One region of the Arthrobacter sp. NPDC058127 genome, then DNA from elsewhere that is predicted to be linked to it. Evidence: predicted binding sites of a transcription regulator. Region 1 holds the regulator's gene; the other holds the start of a gene.
What was found. The regulator HrcA, encoded in region 1, represses chaperone genes, less so after heat shock. The targets are predictions, from matches to a motif close to TTNGCACTCGNNNNNNNCGAGTGCNAA.

Region 1 (7,935 bases):
TTGGGGGTGAATGTAGAGCCGCTCGAAGATGAAGCGTGAGAGCGTCACCAATTGTGCCTCGTCCACCTGGACGCCGGACTCGTTGTTGACCTCTATGCTCATCGGTGTTCTCCCCGTTTGTCATGGATGGGCGTGTGCTGGACACGCGCCCGGTGCTTTTCATCCCATTTGCTGTACGCGATCACGATGTCGGCGACCAACCGGTGCCTGACGACGTCGGACGCGTCCAGCATCGTAAAGTTCACGTCGTCGATCCCGCTGAGGATTTCCTGGACGATACGCAGCCCGGAGGTGGCACCGAAGGGCAGATCCACTTGGGTGATATCCCCCGTGACAACCATCTTGGAACCGAAGCCGAGCCGCGTCAGGAACATCTTCATCTGTTCCGCGGTGGTGTTCTGCGCCTCGTCAAGAATGATGAACGCGTCGTTGAGCGTGCGGCCGCGCATGTAAGCGAGCGGTGCTACCTCAATGGTCCCGGCGGCCATGAGCCGCGGGATCGATTCCGGGTCCATCATGTCGTGCAATGCGTCGTACAAAGGGCGCAGATACGGATCGATCTTGTCGCTCAGCGTCCCCGGCAGGAAGCCGAGGCGCTCTCCGGCTTCGACGGCCGGCCTCGTGAGGATGATACGGCTGACTTCCTTGAGCTGCAGGGCCTGAACAGCCTTGGCGACGGCCAGATAAGTTTTGCCCGTGCCCGCAGGGCCGATCCCGAAGATCACAGTGTTGTCGTCAATGGCGTCGACATAGTTTTTCTGGTTCAGCGTCTTGGGGCGTATGGTGCGCCCGCGGCTGGAAAGAATGTTGTGAGTCAGGACTTCCACGGGGTTTTGGAGCGATTGGCTGCGCAACAAGGAAACTAGCTGCTGGAGCACGTCCGGGGTGATGACCGTCCCCTTGCCGACCAGGCCGCGGACTTCCTCCAGAAGCCGCATGATCCGCGGGACATCGCTTGACGGTCCGCTGAAGGAGAGCTCGTTGCCGCGCACATGAAAGTCGACGCCGGGGAACTGGGCTTCGATGTAGCGCAGCGCCTCGTCATGGCTACCAAGGGTCTGAACCATCTGATCCGAGTTGTCGAAGATGACAACTTCCGTCCGGGCGCCCGGGACAGAGTGTGGGAACTCGGCCGGACCTGTCTCAACGCTGCCGGCCTTGGGCCGCCCGTTCAATGATTCTGTCATAGTGCTGGCCTCGCGGCCTGTGCTCCTCCGGCTTGGTGATGTCCATCGATTTCCTCCGATGTCCGTTTGCTGGATGGGCGCAGGATCGCGGGCCTCGGATTGCTTTCAATCCTACGCCAGCCAGTCTCCGCAGTCGTTCCAGGCCTGTGCCTGGCGGGGCTGCAGACGGCCGATTCGAACGCTTTGGTATCAACTCGGCATCGACCTCGTATCAATCGCATTGCAGTTCGCCGCCTGAGTATCGAAACGCCAGCCGACGCCCGCGGGACTATGACAAGCTGATTCATGGGCAAAAATGCCCTTGTACCCGGCCACCCGGGCGCACGACTCCACCCGCACCACAGCGGCCGAACACGAGCAGGAATCCACCATCACCAGGCCAGCCGGCATTTCACACGGCACACGCATCCGGAAAAGTTCCGCCATGCTTGCGACCGCCTTGACGGCTGCCTTGTTCCTGTCGGGTTGCATTGCCGATCGCACGGGACAGGGATCCACGACGCCGGTTCCCACCCCGACAGCCGCCCTGCAGGTGGCCCCGGACAGCAATGCTCCGCTCGAAACAACCCAGGCCTCAAACAAGATCCCCGTGTATTGGATCGGTCGAAGCGACACTGACACCTTCCTGTACCGCGAATTCCGTGACAACCCGGGCAACGAGAACCCCATCACCACGGCCTTGCGGATCATGATGTCCCAGAAGCCGTTGGATCACGATTTCTTCACGCCGTGGCAGAATCCGGGCAGCCTGGCGACCTCGATTTCCGGTAAGAACGTGGTCACGGTGGACGTATCCCGCGACGCGTTCAATTCCAATCTCGATGCCGGGATGGCTCAGCGGGCCGTCCAGCAACTCGTCTACACCGCGACCGCTGCGGCCGCGAGCTCCGGCCTGATCGATGCCGGACAGCAGATCAAAGTGACCATCTTGGTGGACGGGCACACGGACTACATGGCATTCGGACAAGTCAAACTGGGCGATCCCATGGTCCGCGACGCAACCATGGTGGCACCTGTGTGGATCATTGACCCGCAGGAGGATTTGACCTTGCCTGCCGGTCCGGTCAAGTTCAACGGGCGAAGCACGGACCCCTCGAAGAAACTGCATTGGCAGATCCTCCGCGAGAACTCAAATGGCGACAAGTCGTCCTACCTTGCCGGGCAGACAACCGCGTCGACCGTCCCGGGACAAGGCGGGGTATTCAGCCTCACCGTGGGGCTCGGAGCGGGCCGCTATGAATTGCGGGTTTCCTTGGTTGGCCCCGATGGCGCCGACGTCGCGACGGATACCCGTTCGTTCAACGTTCGCTGATCCGGCAGGCTTCCTACCAGCGCCCCAGAATGTCGCTGGCCAGCACGACGGCGGCGGGGCCCGCCGTCGACGAGCGAAGCACGTGGTGGCCCAAGAGTGCGGTGACGGCACCGACGTCGCTGAGCTTGGTCACTTCGCGCGGTGAAATGCCACCCTCGGGGCCGACGATGAGCAGGACTTCCAGTCCATCTCCGGCATCCGCGTTAGAAGCCTCGCCCTGCCACTTCTCCAGAACCTCACGCAACGGGCGTTTCGCGTCCTCGTGCAGGATGATCGCCAGATCGGCCGCGGCAACGGCCGCGGCCAAGCCCGAGCCGTCGACGGCGGCACGCACCTCGGGAATCCACGCGCGCCGCGCCTGCTTGGCGGCTGCTGTGGCGACGGATTGCCATTTGGCGTGGGCTTTGGCAGCCCGGTCACCCTTCCAACGGACGATGGAACGTTCCGCTTGCCAGGGCACGACGGCGTCGATCCCGAGTTCCGTTGCCGTTTCGACGGCAAGCTCGTCCCGGTCGCCTTTCGCGAGGGCCTGGACCAACACGAGCCGCACTGTCGGCTGGTGCTCCTCCTGGACGGTGGAGGCAAGGACTGTCAAGGTTCCCTGCCCGGATTCCGTCACGGTGCCCGTGAGCCGTTTACCGGCACCGTCGGCGATATCGACCGATTCGCCGATTTCAAGGCGCTTGACGGTGACAGCGTGCCTTGCTTCGGCGCCGTCGAGCACGAAAGCGTCACCAGGGCCGAGCCCGTCAAGCGTTCCGGCTGCTGTGAAGAATACGGGGTTGCTCACCGCTACAGGTTACCGAGCTTATCCCGCAGCTTCGCGAACATACCGCCACTGGCCACAAGCTTGCCTTCGGTGAACTGCTCTCCGCGCAACTTCGCCAGTTGGCGTAGCAAGTCTTCCTGTGCGGCGTCGAGCTTGCCGGGCGTCTCGACGTGCAGGTGCACCTTGAGGTCTCCCCTGCCGTAGCCGCGGAGGTGGGTGACGCCGAGCCCGCGCAGGGTGATGACTTCGCCGGATTGCGTGCCGGACTTGACGTCGATCTCCTGGGGGCCATCGAAAGTATCAAGCTGAAGCTCGGTACCCAATGCCGCGGCGGTCATGGGAACGCTCAGCGTTGCGTGAAGGTCGTCGCCTTCCCGTATGTAGGTGGAATCGCTGTTGACCCGGATCTCCACGTAGAGGTCACCGGGAGGTCCGCCGGCGGGACCTGCTTCGCCTTGCGACGATAGCTGGATGCGGGTTCCGGTAGCAACGCCGCCTGGCACCTTGACGGTCAGTGAACGGCGGCTGCGGATACGGCCTTGGCCGCTGCACTCATTACAAGGATCCTTGATGATCGAACCGAAACCTTCGCACGATCCACACGGTGCGGCCGTCATGACCTGGCCGAGAATCGAGCGCACAGCGCGCTGGACCTGGCCCGAGCCGCCACAGATGTCGCAGCGCTCGGGGTGGGTGCCCGGACGGCAGCATGAGCCCTCGCACGTGGGACAGATGACAGCGGTGTCCACCTCAAGCTTCTTGTTGACACCGAAGACGGCCTCGCGCAGGTCGATGCGGACACTGATCAGGGCGTCCTGCCCCCGGCGCATGCGTGATGCGGGGCCTTGCATTCCGCCACCTCCGCCACCGAAGAAGGTGTCGAAGATGTCCTGGAAGGCGAATCCCTGGCCCGCGTAGCCTCCGCCGAAACCGTTGTCGGTCCCGTTCTCGTTGCCGGTGGCGTCGTAGACGCGGCGCTTCTGGGGGTCGGAGAGGACCTCGTAAGCATGAGTTACGGCCTTGAATTCCTCGGCAGCGCCGGCACCTGGGTTCACATCGGGGTGCAGCTTTCGTGCGAGCTTGCGGTAGGCCTTCTTGATCTCCTCGCCGGTTGCTTCCGGCGAGACGCCCAGAACGTCATAGTGGCTGCTCAAAGTCGGTATCTCTTCCTTGTTTTACGGTTACACTGCGTTTCTTGTGCGGCGGTTTCCAGCCGAAGCCGTCAGCCGCCCAGAATGCGGGAAAGGTAGCGTGCGACGGCACGGACGGCCGCCATGGTGTTCGGATAGTCCATGCGGGTGGGTCCAAGAATCCCGATCTTGGCGCTGCTGCCCGGACCGTAGCCCGTGGCAACGACGGAAGCTTCGGAGAGCCCGTCATAGGGGTTTTCGCGCCCGATGCTCACCGTGACGCCCCGGGGGTCCTCCGCCATGTCCGACAACAGCCGCAACATGACCACCTGCTCCTCGAGCGCTTCGAGGACCGGACCGATGCTCAGCGGGAAGTCCACATTGGAGCGGGCCAGGTTTGCCGTGCCTGCCATGACCATGCGTTCGTCGCGGCTCCGCTCGGCAAGCCTTTCCAGGCCGAGGGCAAGGGCGCCGGCAAGGTTCCGGAGCGCCGGCGGGCACAAGGCAACCACCGAGGGCAGGACCTGCGGCATGAGGTCGAGCTGGGAGCCGGAAATACTCCCAAGGAATCGCCCGCGCAGGGCCATGAGCTCTTCGTCGGTGGCGTCCGCCGCTGCGTGCACAACGCCCTGTTCCACTTTGCCCGAATCGGCGATCAACACCACCAGGATCTGGCGCGGCGCCAAAAGGACAAACTCGATGTGCCGGACGCGCGCGCGGCTCAGGTGCGGATACTGTACGACGGCGACCTGGTTGGTCAGTTGGGAGAGGAGCCGGACGGTGCGCTCAAGGATGTCCTCGACGTCGTCGGGTCCCTCAAGCAACGAGTGGATGGCCCGGCGCTCGGCAGCCGAAAGCGGCTTGACCTCGGAAATACGGTCGACGAACAAGCGGTAACCCTTGTCCGTAGGGATGCGGCCCGCACTCGTGTGGGGCGCCGCAATGAGGCCTTCTTCTTCCAGGAGGGCCATGTCATTGCGGATGGTGGCGCTCGACACTCCCAAATGGTGCCGTTCGACCAAGGCTTTGGAGCCGACGGGCTCGCGGGAGTGAACGTAGTCCTCCACGATGGCGCGCAACACTTCAAGCTTGCGTGGTTCGCTCACTGCCCACCTCCGATCAACATTTCAACAGTTAGCACTCAACATGCCCAAGTGCTAACAAGTCTAGTATGAGCCACCTCGTTGTTAGCATTGGTACCGCTCGCGGCGAACATGATTCCCGCGCGGTCCTGCGGCATGCCACGGACCGTGACCGATCCCCTAGCGCAAAGTGGTGTGAAGACCGTGTCTTACGACAATTGGGGCCCGCAAGACCTCTCCTCGCCGGCCAAACGGCAACTGCCTGAAGTGCCCGTTGAACGCGGGATGGTTCTCGAGGACGTTCAGTCCGGTTGGGTCGGGGCCGTGACCAGGGTGGAGAAGTCCGGAGGCATGCACATTGTGGTGCTTGAGGACCGTCGGGGTAAGACCAAATCGTTCCGGCTCGGCTTCGGATTCCTGCTGGAGGGCCAAGCAGTGAAACTCCTGCCGCCAGCGCCACGCCCGGCCGCCAAGGGCGCGCCGCAAGCAGGTAGGACGGCATCAGGTTCCGTCCGCGTCGCCGGGCAGCGGGCCCAGGTCGCCAAGGCAAGCCGGATCTGGGTGGAAGGCAAGCACGACGCCGAACTCGTGGAAAAGGTGTGGGGAGACGATCTCCGGGTGGAGGGCATCGTCGTCGAGCCCTTGCACGGCGTGGACGATCTCAAGGCGGCCATTGCCGCGTTCTCCCCCGGGCCGGGCCGACGGCTCGGGATCCTCGTGGACCACTTGGTCCCGGATTCGAAGGAGTCGCGGATTGCTGCCGACGCCATGACGCTGCCGGGCGCCACGGGAAACGTCCTGATCGTCGGTCACCCCTATGTGGACGTCTGGCAGGCAATCCGGCCCAAAGTATTGGGGATCGAGCAATGGCCGACCGTCGCGCGGGGCACTGATTGGAAGACCGGCATCCTGAAGTCGTTCGGCTGGCCGCATGAGACGGCCGAAGACATCGGACTGGGGTGGCAAAAGCTTCTGGGCGCCGTCCACAGCTACGCCGATTTGGAAGCCTCTTTGCTGGGTCGCGTGGAGGAAGTCATCGATTTCCTGACCGTTCCCTGATGATTACCTGCCTCGGGCACGGTGGTTGGTCGGCTGATCGCGTGCCGAGCAAGTATTCTGGGACAGCAACACTGCACCGATAGATACTCGAAGGAAGAAACTGTGGCAGACAACGCTCCTGACGATCGGGACGGCGCCTCGGGCCAGTCCCAGTACCACGGCGTTCCTGCCAACGCGCTGCCCTTGACCGCCTCGGAAGACCGGCAGTGGGCAACCCTGGCGCACTTCGGAGGGATCCTCGGCTGCGTGCCGTCGCTCCTGATCTACTTGATCTTCCGCGAACGTGGCCCGTTCACGGCCCAGGAATCCAAGGAGGCGCTGAACTTCACGTTGCCCCCGACGATTGCCGCAGTGCTCGCCAACATCCTGGTCTTGCTCCCGGTGGTGGGAAACCTGTTCGCTGTCCTTGCCACGGGAATCTGGGTCGCAGTGACCTGCTTCTCGGTGTCGGCCGGAATCCGCGTGAACCACGGACAGCCGCACCGCTACCGCTTCAACCTGCGCTGGATCAAGTAGCGGGTCTTCGCGATCCCTGTGCCGGTTCCCGCGCCGGACGTTAGTCCGGAAGGATCCGGCGGACCACGGCATCCGCGAGTAGCCGGCCCTTGAGTGTCAGGACCAGCCGTCCTTGGAAGGCTGCTCCAGGCTCAACCAGGCCGTCCGCGATGAGGCCCGCGACGGCGTGGCGACCCACCTTGTCGAGGGCATCGACCTGCAGCCCGGTGCCGAGGCGCGCCTCCAGCATGATGCGTTCCACTTCCCGGGTTCCGGCGTCGAGCGTTTCGCGTCCAGCGGCCGGCGAGACCCCGCTACCGAGCCTGTTGGCATAGGCGGTGGGGTGTTTGACGTTCCACCAGCGGACGCCGCCCATGTGGGAATGCGCGCCGGGTCCGATCCCCCACCAATCGTCCCCCCGCCAGTAGGCAAGGTTGTGTTTGCACGCCTGTTCCGGTGTGCGGGACCAATTGCTGACTTCATACCAGTCCAGCCCGGCGGCGCTGATCAGCTGATCGGCGAGTTCGTACTTGGCGGCGTGGTCGTCGTCGTCGATCCCGGGCACTTCTCCGCGCCGGATCTGTGCCGCGAGCTTGGTGCCTTCTTCCACGATCAGCGCGTAGGCACTGATGTGGTCCGGACCGTAGGACAAAGCAGTCTCCAAGGACGTTTGCCAATCAGCCATGGACTCGCCCGGAGTGCCGTAGATGAGGTCGAGGCTCACGGCAAGGCCGGCGTCGCGCGCCCACTGGACAACCAAGGGAACCCGGCTGGGTGTGTGCGTACGGTCCAGGACTTTGAGCACGTGCGGGACCGCCGACTGCATGCCGAAGGAAATCCGGGTGAAGCCGGCGTCGGCGAGCAGTTGGAGGGATTCCGGCGTCACGGAGTCCGGATTCGC
Region 2 (7,935 bases), on a different contig from region 1:
CGACGAGCGCGAAAATGACCGGCCAAAGGATGAAGACCTGGCCTTGAATCGAAAGGGACCAGAAATGCTGCAGCGGACTCGCCTGGCTGCGGTCGGCGGCGTAGTAGTTGACGGCCTCCCGTTGGAGCAGCCAGTTCTGGACGTAGAAAAGGGACGCCCAGACCTGGTCAACCAAAGCTGCCCAACGGGTCTTGGGGAGTACCAAGAAGATGGCAGCCAAGGTACCCAGGAGAACCACGACAGTGGCCGGAAGCAGCCGCCGGAACAGGTGAAGCCAGTGCCTCAGCAGATCCATGGGCCGGTGGTGCGCATAACGGTTTGTGAACTGCAATGTCATCAAGAAGGCGGAGACCAGAAGGAAGACATCTACACCGCCGGAAACCCTGCCGAACCACACGTGGTACGTAACCACCATGAGCACTGCAAGGGAGCGAAGGCCTTGAATTTCGGGCCGAAACTTCGACTTTCGCCCTGTGTCACTGGAACGACGCTGCTCCTTGGTTGTAGCCGTCGCTTGCGCAGTTGACACCACAATGCCCCTCAATGACCTAGATCGAACCATAAATCTTACTGATTCGTAATGTTCAATGCGAATCGGAAATCCATCCGAGAAGCATCCATCACTCAATTAGGTCATGCCCGGCTGGACGTTCACAGGACGAATGCCGAGTGCCAACTGTGGGCTCGTATTCGGGAGCGAAAGTGGTCAGGGGCGTACATGCAAGAGGCCCGGCCCCCTGAGGGGGACCGGGCCTTCTTTCACGCAGCTGGGCCCACGCCGCCCGGGTTCCCTGGCCGAAGCGAAGCGAGGCTAGGGAGGCGGTCTGGGCCCACGCCGCCCGGGTTCCCTGGCCGAAGCGAAGCAAGGCTAGGGAGGCGGTCTGGGCCCACGCCGCCCGGGTTCCCTGGCCGAAGCGAAGCAAGGCTAGGGAGGCGGTGGGGACTAGTGGCTGTGGCCTGCGTGCTCGTCTTCCTCGGCCGGCTTCTCGACAACCAGGGTCTCGGTGGTGAGAACCAGGGCTGCGATGGACGCGGCGTTCTGGAGCGCGGAGCGGGTGACCTTGACGGGGTCGATCACGCCAGCGGCGATCAGGTCCTCGTACACGCCGGACTTCGCGTTGAATCCGTGGTTGTCTTCCAGCTCGGCAACCTTGGCGACGACGACGTAGCCGTCGAAGCCGGCGTTCTGGGCGATCCAGCGAAGAGGCTGGGTCAGGGCGCGGCGGACGATGCCGACGGCGGCAGCCGCGTCACCTTCCAGGGCCTTGACTGCGGCGTCCTCGTCCAGTGCCTTGAGCGCGTGGATGAGGGCGGATCCACCGCCGGAGACGATGCCTTCCTCAAGGGCCGCACGCGTGGAGGACACTGCGTCCTCGATGCGGTGCTTCTTTTCCTTGAGCTCGACTTCGGTGGCTGCGCCGACCTTGATGACGCCGATGCCGCCGGCCAGCTTTGCCAGCCTTTCCTGCAGCTTTTCCCGGTCCCAGTCGGAGTCGGTGCGGGTCAGCTCGGCGCGGATCTGGGCGACGCGTGCTGCGACGTCCTCGGGCGTGCCAGCGCCGTCAACGATGGTGGTGTTGTCCTTGGTGACGGTGATCCGGCGGGCACTGCCGAGGACCTCGAGGCCAACCTGGTCCAGGGACAGGCCGAGCTCCGGGGAGACAACCTGTGCGCCGGTCAGTGTGGCAATGTCCTGCAGCATGGCCTTGCGGCGGTCGCCGAAGCCCGGGGCCTTGACGGCAACGACGTTCAGGGTGCCACGGATACGGTTCACGATCAGCGTGGACAGTGCCTCGCCGTCGATGTCCTCAGCGATGATGAAGAGCGGCTTGGCAGCCTGCAGGGCCTTCTCAAGGAGCGGCAGGAATTCCTGCAGCGAGGAGATCTTGCCCTGGTTGATCAGGATGAGCGCGTCTTCCAGAACGGCTTCCTGGCGTTCCGCGTCAGTGACGAAGTACGGGGACAGGTAGCCCTTGTCGAACTGCATGCCCTCGGTGAGGACCAGTTCGGTCTGCGTGGTGGAGGACTCTTCGATGGTGATGACGCCATCCTTGCCGACCTTGCCGAACGCCTCGGCGAGAAGCTCGCCAACCTCATCGCTCTGGGCGGAGATCGCGGCAACGCTGGCAACCTGGGTGCCTTCTACTTCGCGGGCGTTCTCCAGGAGGCGGGCAGCCACGGCCTGGACGGAAACCTCGATACCGCGCTTGATTTCGCCAGGGGCGGCTCCGGCGGCAACGTTGCGCAGGCCTTCCTTGACGAGTGCCTGTGCCAGCACGGTGGCCGTGGTGGTGCCGTCGCCAGCGACGTCATTGGTCTTGGTGGCGACTTCCTTGGCCAGCTGCGCGCCAAGGTTCTCATACGGGTCGTCGAGTTCGACTTCGCGGGCGATCGTCACGCCGTCGTTGGTGATGGTGGGAGCGCCCCACTTCTTGTCCAGAACGACGTTGCGGCCACGCGGGCCAAGGGTGACCTTGACGGTGTTGGCGAGCTTGTCAATGCCTGCTTCGAGCGAGCGACGGGCAGCGTCGTTAAACGCAAGCTGCTTTGCCATGGTTGTGTCCTTTCAAGACGGAAAACCCGCACCGCTGATTCGACCGGAAGAAGTCCGACTCGATCTGCGATGCGGGATCCAGGGAATTACTTAACGACGATCGCCAGAACGTCGCGGGCGGACAGAACGAGGTATTCGTTGCCGCCGGTCTTGACTTCAGTTCCGCCGTACTTGGAGTAGATGACGACGTCGCCGACGGTTACGTCGACGGGGACGCGGTTGCCGTTGTCATCGAAGCGGCCGGGGCCAACTGCAACAACTTCGCCTTCCTGCGGCTTTTCCTGTGCAGTGTCCGGGATGACCAGGCCGGAAGCCGTGGTCTGCTCTGCTTCGAGCGGGCGGACAACAATGCGATCCTCGAGAGGCTTAATGGAGACCGACACTCGGATCTCTCCTTTACGTGAGGTAGTACATGGACTATCAAACCAGGGGTGCCGTGGCGTGCTTACCGTCGTCGCGGTGCCGGTAAGTGCCTGGCGGCATGATTAGCACCCGCCTAGGGAGAGTGCTAATCAAGACTCTATGTAAGCATTAGCACTCGGTCAAGGCGAGTGCCAGAATTCCGTCACGGGTGAACGTCCCAAGAGCCGCTTCCGGCTCAAGTAGCTCATTGCCCGGCGAGGTCGTCGAAGTCAACGTCCTCACCGTCGTCGTACTCTTCCTTCGGCGCGTTTCCGCGGTTCAGGTAGAGCACTACGCCGCTGGCGAGCGCGACGACGCCGAACACCACCAGCCCGACGATCGCTCCGATGCGCGCACCGGTGTAGGTGTCGCGGATCTCCCGGGCCTCATCCGTGGCGTCCTGGACGCTCTTTCCGGTCATCGAGTAGGTGGCAGCGTTGAAGGAGTCGAGGAAGAAAATAATGATCAACAGCGCGATGCAGACAATGGCGATCAAGGCACCCACGATGAGCGCGGGGCGGGCATACTTGGAGAGATTTCCGGCGAACGGGCGTTTATCGGGGGCAAAGGGAGAACCATTGGCGTCGTCAGGCTGGCGTACTGGGTTGTCTTCCATGGCATCAACCCTATCCGCCCGGGTGCTCCCGGCTCCCCCTCCGCACTGTATGACGGGCGAGCACTAGGCTAGTTCCCATGGCTGACACACCCCCGGACCAGATTGCCCCCTTGCTGACAACGGAGGGTTGGGAACTGCTGGCATCCTTGGGACCATACCGTGACGGCGAAGCGTTCGCCCTCAATGCGCGCCTGCGCAAAGATGGCCACTCCCCCGCACTCGTGGCGGCCGTCCTCACCCAGTCCAGGCTCCGCACGCGGGCCGAGGCCAAGTTCGGAGAATTCGCCCGGCAGATGCTCTTCACCCAGGCGGGCCTGGAACAGGCCACCCGGCTCAATGTGGCAGCCAGGCACGCCGAGCGATTCGCCAAGGCGGGCACGCAGCACGTAGCGGACCTCGGCTGCGGGCTTGGAGCCGACTCCATGGCGATGGCCTCCATGGACATCAAGGTCACCGCCGTGGAACTGGATGAGACTACCGCAGCGTGCGCCACCATCAACCTCATGCCTTTCCCGCATGCGTCGGTGGTGCACTCTGACGCCACGTCCGTGTCCCTCGACGGGGTCGACGGCGTGTGGCTCGATCCGGCGCGCCGCACGACGTCGTCGTCGGGTACCAAACGGATCTGGGATCCGGAGGCGTTCTCGCCGCCGTTGTCCTTCGTTGAATCGCTTGCCGCTACCGGCAAGTCCGTCGGGGTCAAGATGGGCCCGGGAATGCCGCACGAATCGGTTCCGGCCGACTGCGAGGCACAGTGGGTTTCGGTGGGAGGGGACGTCACGGAAGTAACGCTGTGGTTCAACGACGTCGCCCGTCCGGGCATCCGCCGCGCGGCCTTGGTGCTCGGGCCCCAGGGCGCAGCCGAGATCACCAGCGGCGAAGATTTCGACGGCGGCCCGGTGCCCGACGTCGGGCCCGTGGAGGGATACCTGTACGAACCGGACGGGGCGGTGATCCGTGCGGGCCTGGTGGCCGATGTCGCACTCCGGCTCGGCGGCCACTTGGTGGACCAACACATCGCCTATATCTGCGCTCCGGAACTGGTTGAGACACCGTTCGCCCGCGCCTACAAAGTCCTGGAAGTCATGCCGTTGAACATCAAGGCCCTCAAAGCGTGGGTGAAGGCCAACGGCGTCGGGGTCCTGGACATCAAGAAGCGCGGCACCTCCGTCACCCCTGAGGAACTGCGCAAACAGTTGCTGCCGGCTGGAAAGGGCTCGGCAAAAGGCCGCGGCAACAAAACAGCCACCCTGGTCCTCACCAGGATCGGCGAGGAAAAGGTGGCTGTTGTGGTGGAGCCGGTAGCGGCTGCCTGAGCTGGTCTCTGGGCCGTGGTGCCCTATTGGGCGCGGGTGAACTCCTCGGCAGCGGCCACCTGCTCCGGCGTGGGCGTGATGCCCGTGTAGAGCACGAACTGTTCGAGCGCCTGGATGGTGGCTACCTCGGCGCCGCTGATCACGGTCTTTCCTGCCGCACGGCCGGCCTTGATGAGCGGCGTTTCGGAGGGGAGGGCGACGACGTCGAACACTACCTGCGCGGCCGCCACCGCCGCTTCGGGGAAGGACAGCGAGCCGGACTCGGGTCCGCCGGCCATGCCGATCGGTGTGACGTTGACGAGGACCTCCGCCGTCGACTCCCCCAGTTCGGCCTGCCAGCCGAAGCCGTAGAGTCCTGCGAGGGACTGCCCGAGCTTTTCGTTCCGGGCAACCACAGTAACGCGGGAGAATCCGGCGTCGCGGAAGGCCGCCGCGGTGGCCTTGGCCATACCGCCGGACCCGCGGAGCAGCACGGACGACGCCGGGTCGATCGCGTTGCGCTCGATCAGCTGGGCGATCGCGGTGTAGTCCGTGTTGTAGGCCGTCAGCACGCCGGCGTCGTTCACGATCGTGTTGACCGAGTCGATAGCGGCGGCCGAAGCATCCATCCGGTCGACGAGGGCGATGACGTCTTCCTTGTAAGGCATCGAGACGGCACAGCCGCGGATGCCCAGGCCGCGCACGCCGGCGATCGCGTTCGGGAGGTCGGTGGGAGCGAAGGCCTTGTAGATCCAATTCAGGCCGAGCGCTTCGTACAGGAAGTTGTGGAAACGCGTTCCGTTATTGCTTGGCCGGGCAGAGAGAGAAATACAGAGCGTCATGTCTTTATTGAGGATCGGCATAACGGGGCTTCCTTCGCGTAGCGGGTTCTCTGCCCAGCCTAGACGGGGAGCTAGCCTTGGCGCGCCTTGAAGCGCGGATTCAGCTTGTTGATGACAAAGGTGCGGCCGCGCCGGCGGATCACTTGAGCGCCGGGGATCTTCTTGAGGGCACGCAACGAGTTCCTGACTTTCATGGGGTTCTCCTTCTCGGGTTTTGACTTGTTTGATTCGGGCTTTGTTCCACCGAGGCTGGAGCTCGGCTAAAGGGTGGATTCGAGTTCAAAAGGGTCCTCGAGTCCGGCGAAGCCGTGCCGCAGCTCCGCTTCGCTTAGTGCACAACTGTCCAGCAGGGCCCGGATTTCCGCGGCGTCGAGGTCCTCCCCTCGTCCGGTCACGGCCAGCACAGTGCCGCGGTCACCAAAGCGGGGGTGCCAGTCGAGAACGGCGTCGACGTCGTGGAGTGCCTTTCCGTGCTGCAGCCCTTTGCCGTCGAGGACAGGGCCGGCGCCGGCGTCCGCAAGCCACTCGCCAGTGCTCTCGAGCCAAACACGCGGCCCGATTCCCTGCACCGCGATCCGAACCTTGGCCGCCGAAGCAATCCACAAGCGGCCCCGCATCCAGTGGCATCCCTCGGCCAACTTGGGTAGCGCCTCCTGGAAGCGCCCCGGATGAAGCGGACGCTCCACTTTGTGGAGCACTGTCCGGAAACTCCCCGACTCCTCCTCGAGCGGCACCCTCACGGAACCACGACGGAGTCTCGCGAGAGCCTCGGCGCCGTCGTAGCAGCCGGGCCGGAAGTCGTCGTCGCCCGCGGAAATGGCTGCGTGCGGCGCAAGCTGCCCAAGAAGTTCCACGCCGTGGGTCCAGGCCTCGCTTGAGTCCGGGCGCAAGCCGGTGAGCTCTGCCCCCAGACCGGCGTGCACCATGACAGTATCCGCGTGGCTCAATTCCCCAATGAGAAATTCTCCGCTGGTGCGGTCATCTTCGGGCATGGCCGTGAAGCCGGATTCATACAGCGTGTGTTTGTCCCAGATATGGTCTTCCAGGCCGGAGGGATCGATCGCCAACACGGCGTTGTCGATGACGGCAGGCCGCTCAAGGCCCCGTTTGAGTTCGGCCACCGCCATCTCCACGGAGACACCCGGTGGCAGGCCCAGGACGATGTGGTCATGGCCGGAGGACGCGAGGCGTTCCGCCGTCGGGACAACATCAAGGCGGACCGTGCAGCTGAGGCAACCGTGCTCCAAGACGGTTTGTGCCCGCTCCACCAGTTCGCCGTCGCGGAAAACCCTCCGCAAAACGACGGAACCGTCCAGGAGGTCGTGAAGGACCACCACCGAATCGCGGTGGGTCCGCCCAAGCCTGGCGGTGGCTGCTTCGCGGCATTGGCTGTCCAGTGAGCTGACAACAGAAAGATGCATGTCAACTATCATAGATGCAAATCATTCTCATTAGCAACAGCTGGTTTCCTGTTTTACCTTGCGGTTCCCATCATGCGGTACCGTACCGCCCCTGCATTAGACTTGAGCCAACCGCTGACGGCCCCACGGCGGGCATTGCTCAGGGCGTTTTTGGCAAATACCGAGGGGACCCACGTGCAGATTGATTTCGCTTCATCCAGGCAGTCGACCCTGGGGGTGGAATGGGAGCTCGCGCTCGTCAACGCACGCACCGGCGAATTGGTCTCCGTTGCGAATGAGGTCCTGCGGGGCGTGGCATCGCGGCATCCGGACTTGAACGAAGACGACGAGCATCCGCACATCAAACGGGAACTGCTCTTGAACACCGTGGAACTTGTCACGGGCGTGTGCAACACCGTCAAGGAAGCCAAGGAAGACCTGGCCCGGTCCCTGCGGGCCGTCAGGGAAGTCACCGACCCCATGGGCGTGGAGCTTTTCTGCGCCGGAAGCCATCCTTTCAGCCCGCCTCAGCTTCAGCCGGTCTCGGACAAAGAACGCTATGCCAAATTGATCGACCGCACCCAATGGTGGGGACGGCAAATGGTCATCTACGGGGTGCACGTCCATGTCGGCCTGGACCGAAGGGACAAGGCGCTCCCCATCCTCGATGGCTTGGTCAACTACTTCCCGCATTTCCAGGCATTGTCCGCTTCGAGCCCGTTCTGGGGCGGCGAAGACACTGGCTATGCGTCACAACGCGCCCTCATGTTCCAGCAACTGCCCACGGCAGGATTGCCTTTCCAGTTCCCCAGCTGGGCCGAATACG

Region 2: groES (co-chaperone GroES) is a predicted target of HrcA. The motif match lies at 3,086-3,112, and genes of this name have one in related genera.

Annotation. Positions count from the first base shown of each region.
Region 1 is NZ_JBHVTT010000001.1:206,027-213,961, forward strand. It holds gene ybeY (rRNA maturation RNase YbeY) at 1-102, opposite strand, end outside; gene ACFVTG_RS01030 (PhoH family protein) at 99-1,187, opposite strand; gene ACFVTG_RS01035 (GerMN domain-containing protein) at 1,483-2,499, shown strand; gene ACFVTG_RS01040 (16S rRNA (uracil(1498)-N(3))-methyltransferase) at 2,513-3,289, opposite strand; gene dnaJ (molecular chaperone DnaJ) at 3,292-4,422, opposite strand; gene hrcA (heat-inducible transcriptional repressor HrcA) at 4,491-5,504, opposite strand; gene ACFVTG_RS01055 (DUF3097 domain-containing protein) at 5,685-6,539, shown strand; gene ACFVTG_RS01060 (DUF4870 domain-containing protein) at 6,642-7,055, shown strand; gene hemW (radical SAM family heme chaperone HemW) at 7,096-7,935, opposite strand, start outside.
Region 2 is NZ_JBHVTT010000002.1:492,807-500,741, reverse strand. It holds gene ACFVTG_RS05725 (acyltransferase family protein) at 1-562, opposite strand, end outside; gene groL (chaperonin GroEL) at 944-2,554, opposite strand; gene groES (co-chaperone GroES) at 2,641-2,937, opposite strand; gene ACFVTG_RS05710 (hypothetical protein) at 3,162-3,572, opposite strand; gene ACFVTG_RS05705 (class I SAM-dependent methyltransferase) at 3,650-4,888, shown strand; gene ACFVTG_RS05700 (shikimate 5-dehydrogenase) at 4,912-5,730, opposite strand; gene ykgO (type B 50S ribosomal protein L36) at 5,781-5,903, opposite strand; gene ACFVTG_RS05690 (GTP-binding protein) at 5,970-7,130, opposite strand; gene ACFVTG_RS05685 (glutamate--cysteine ligase) at 7,305-7,935, shown strand, end outside.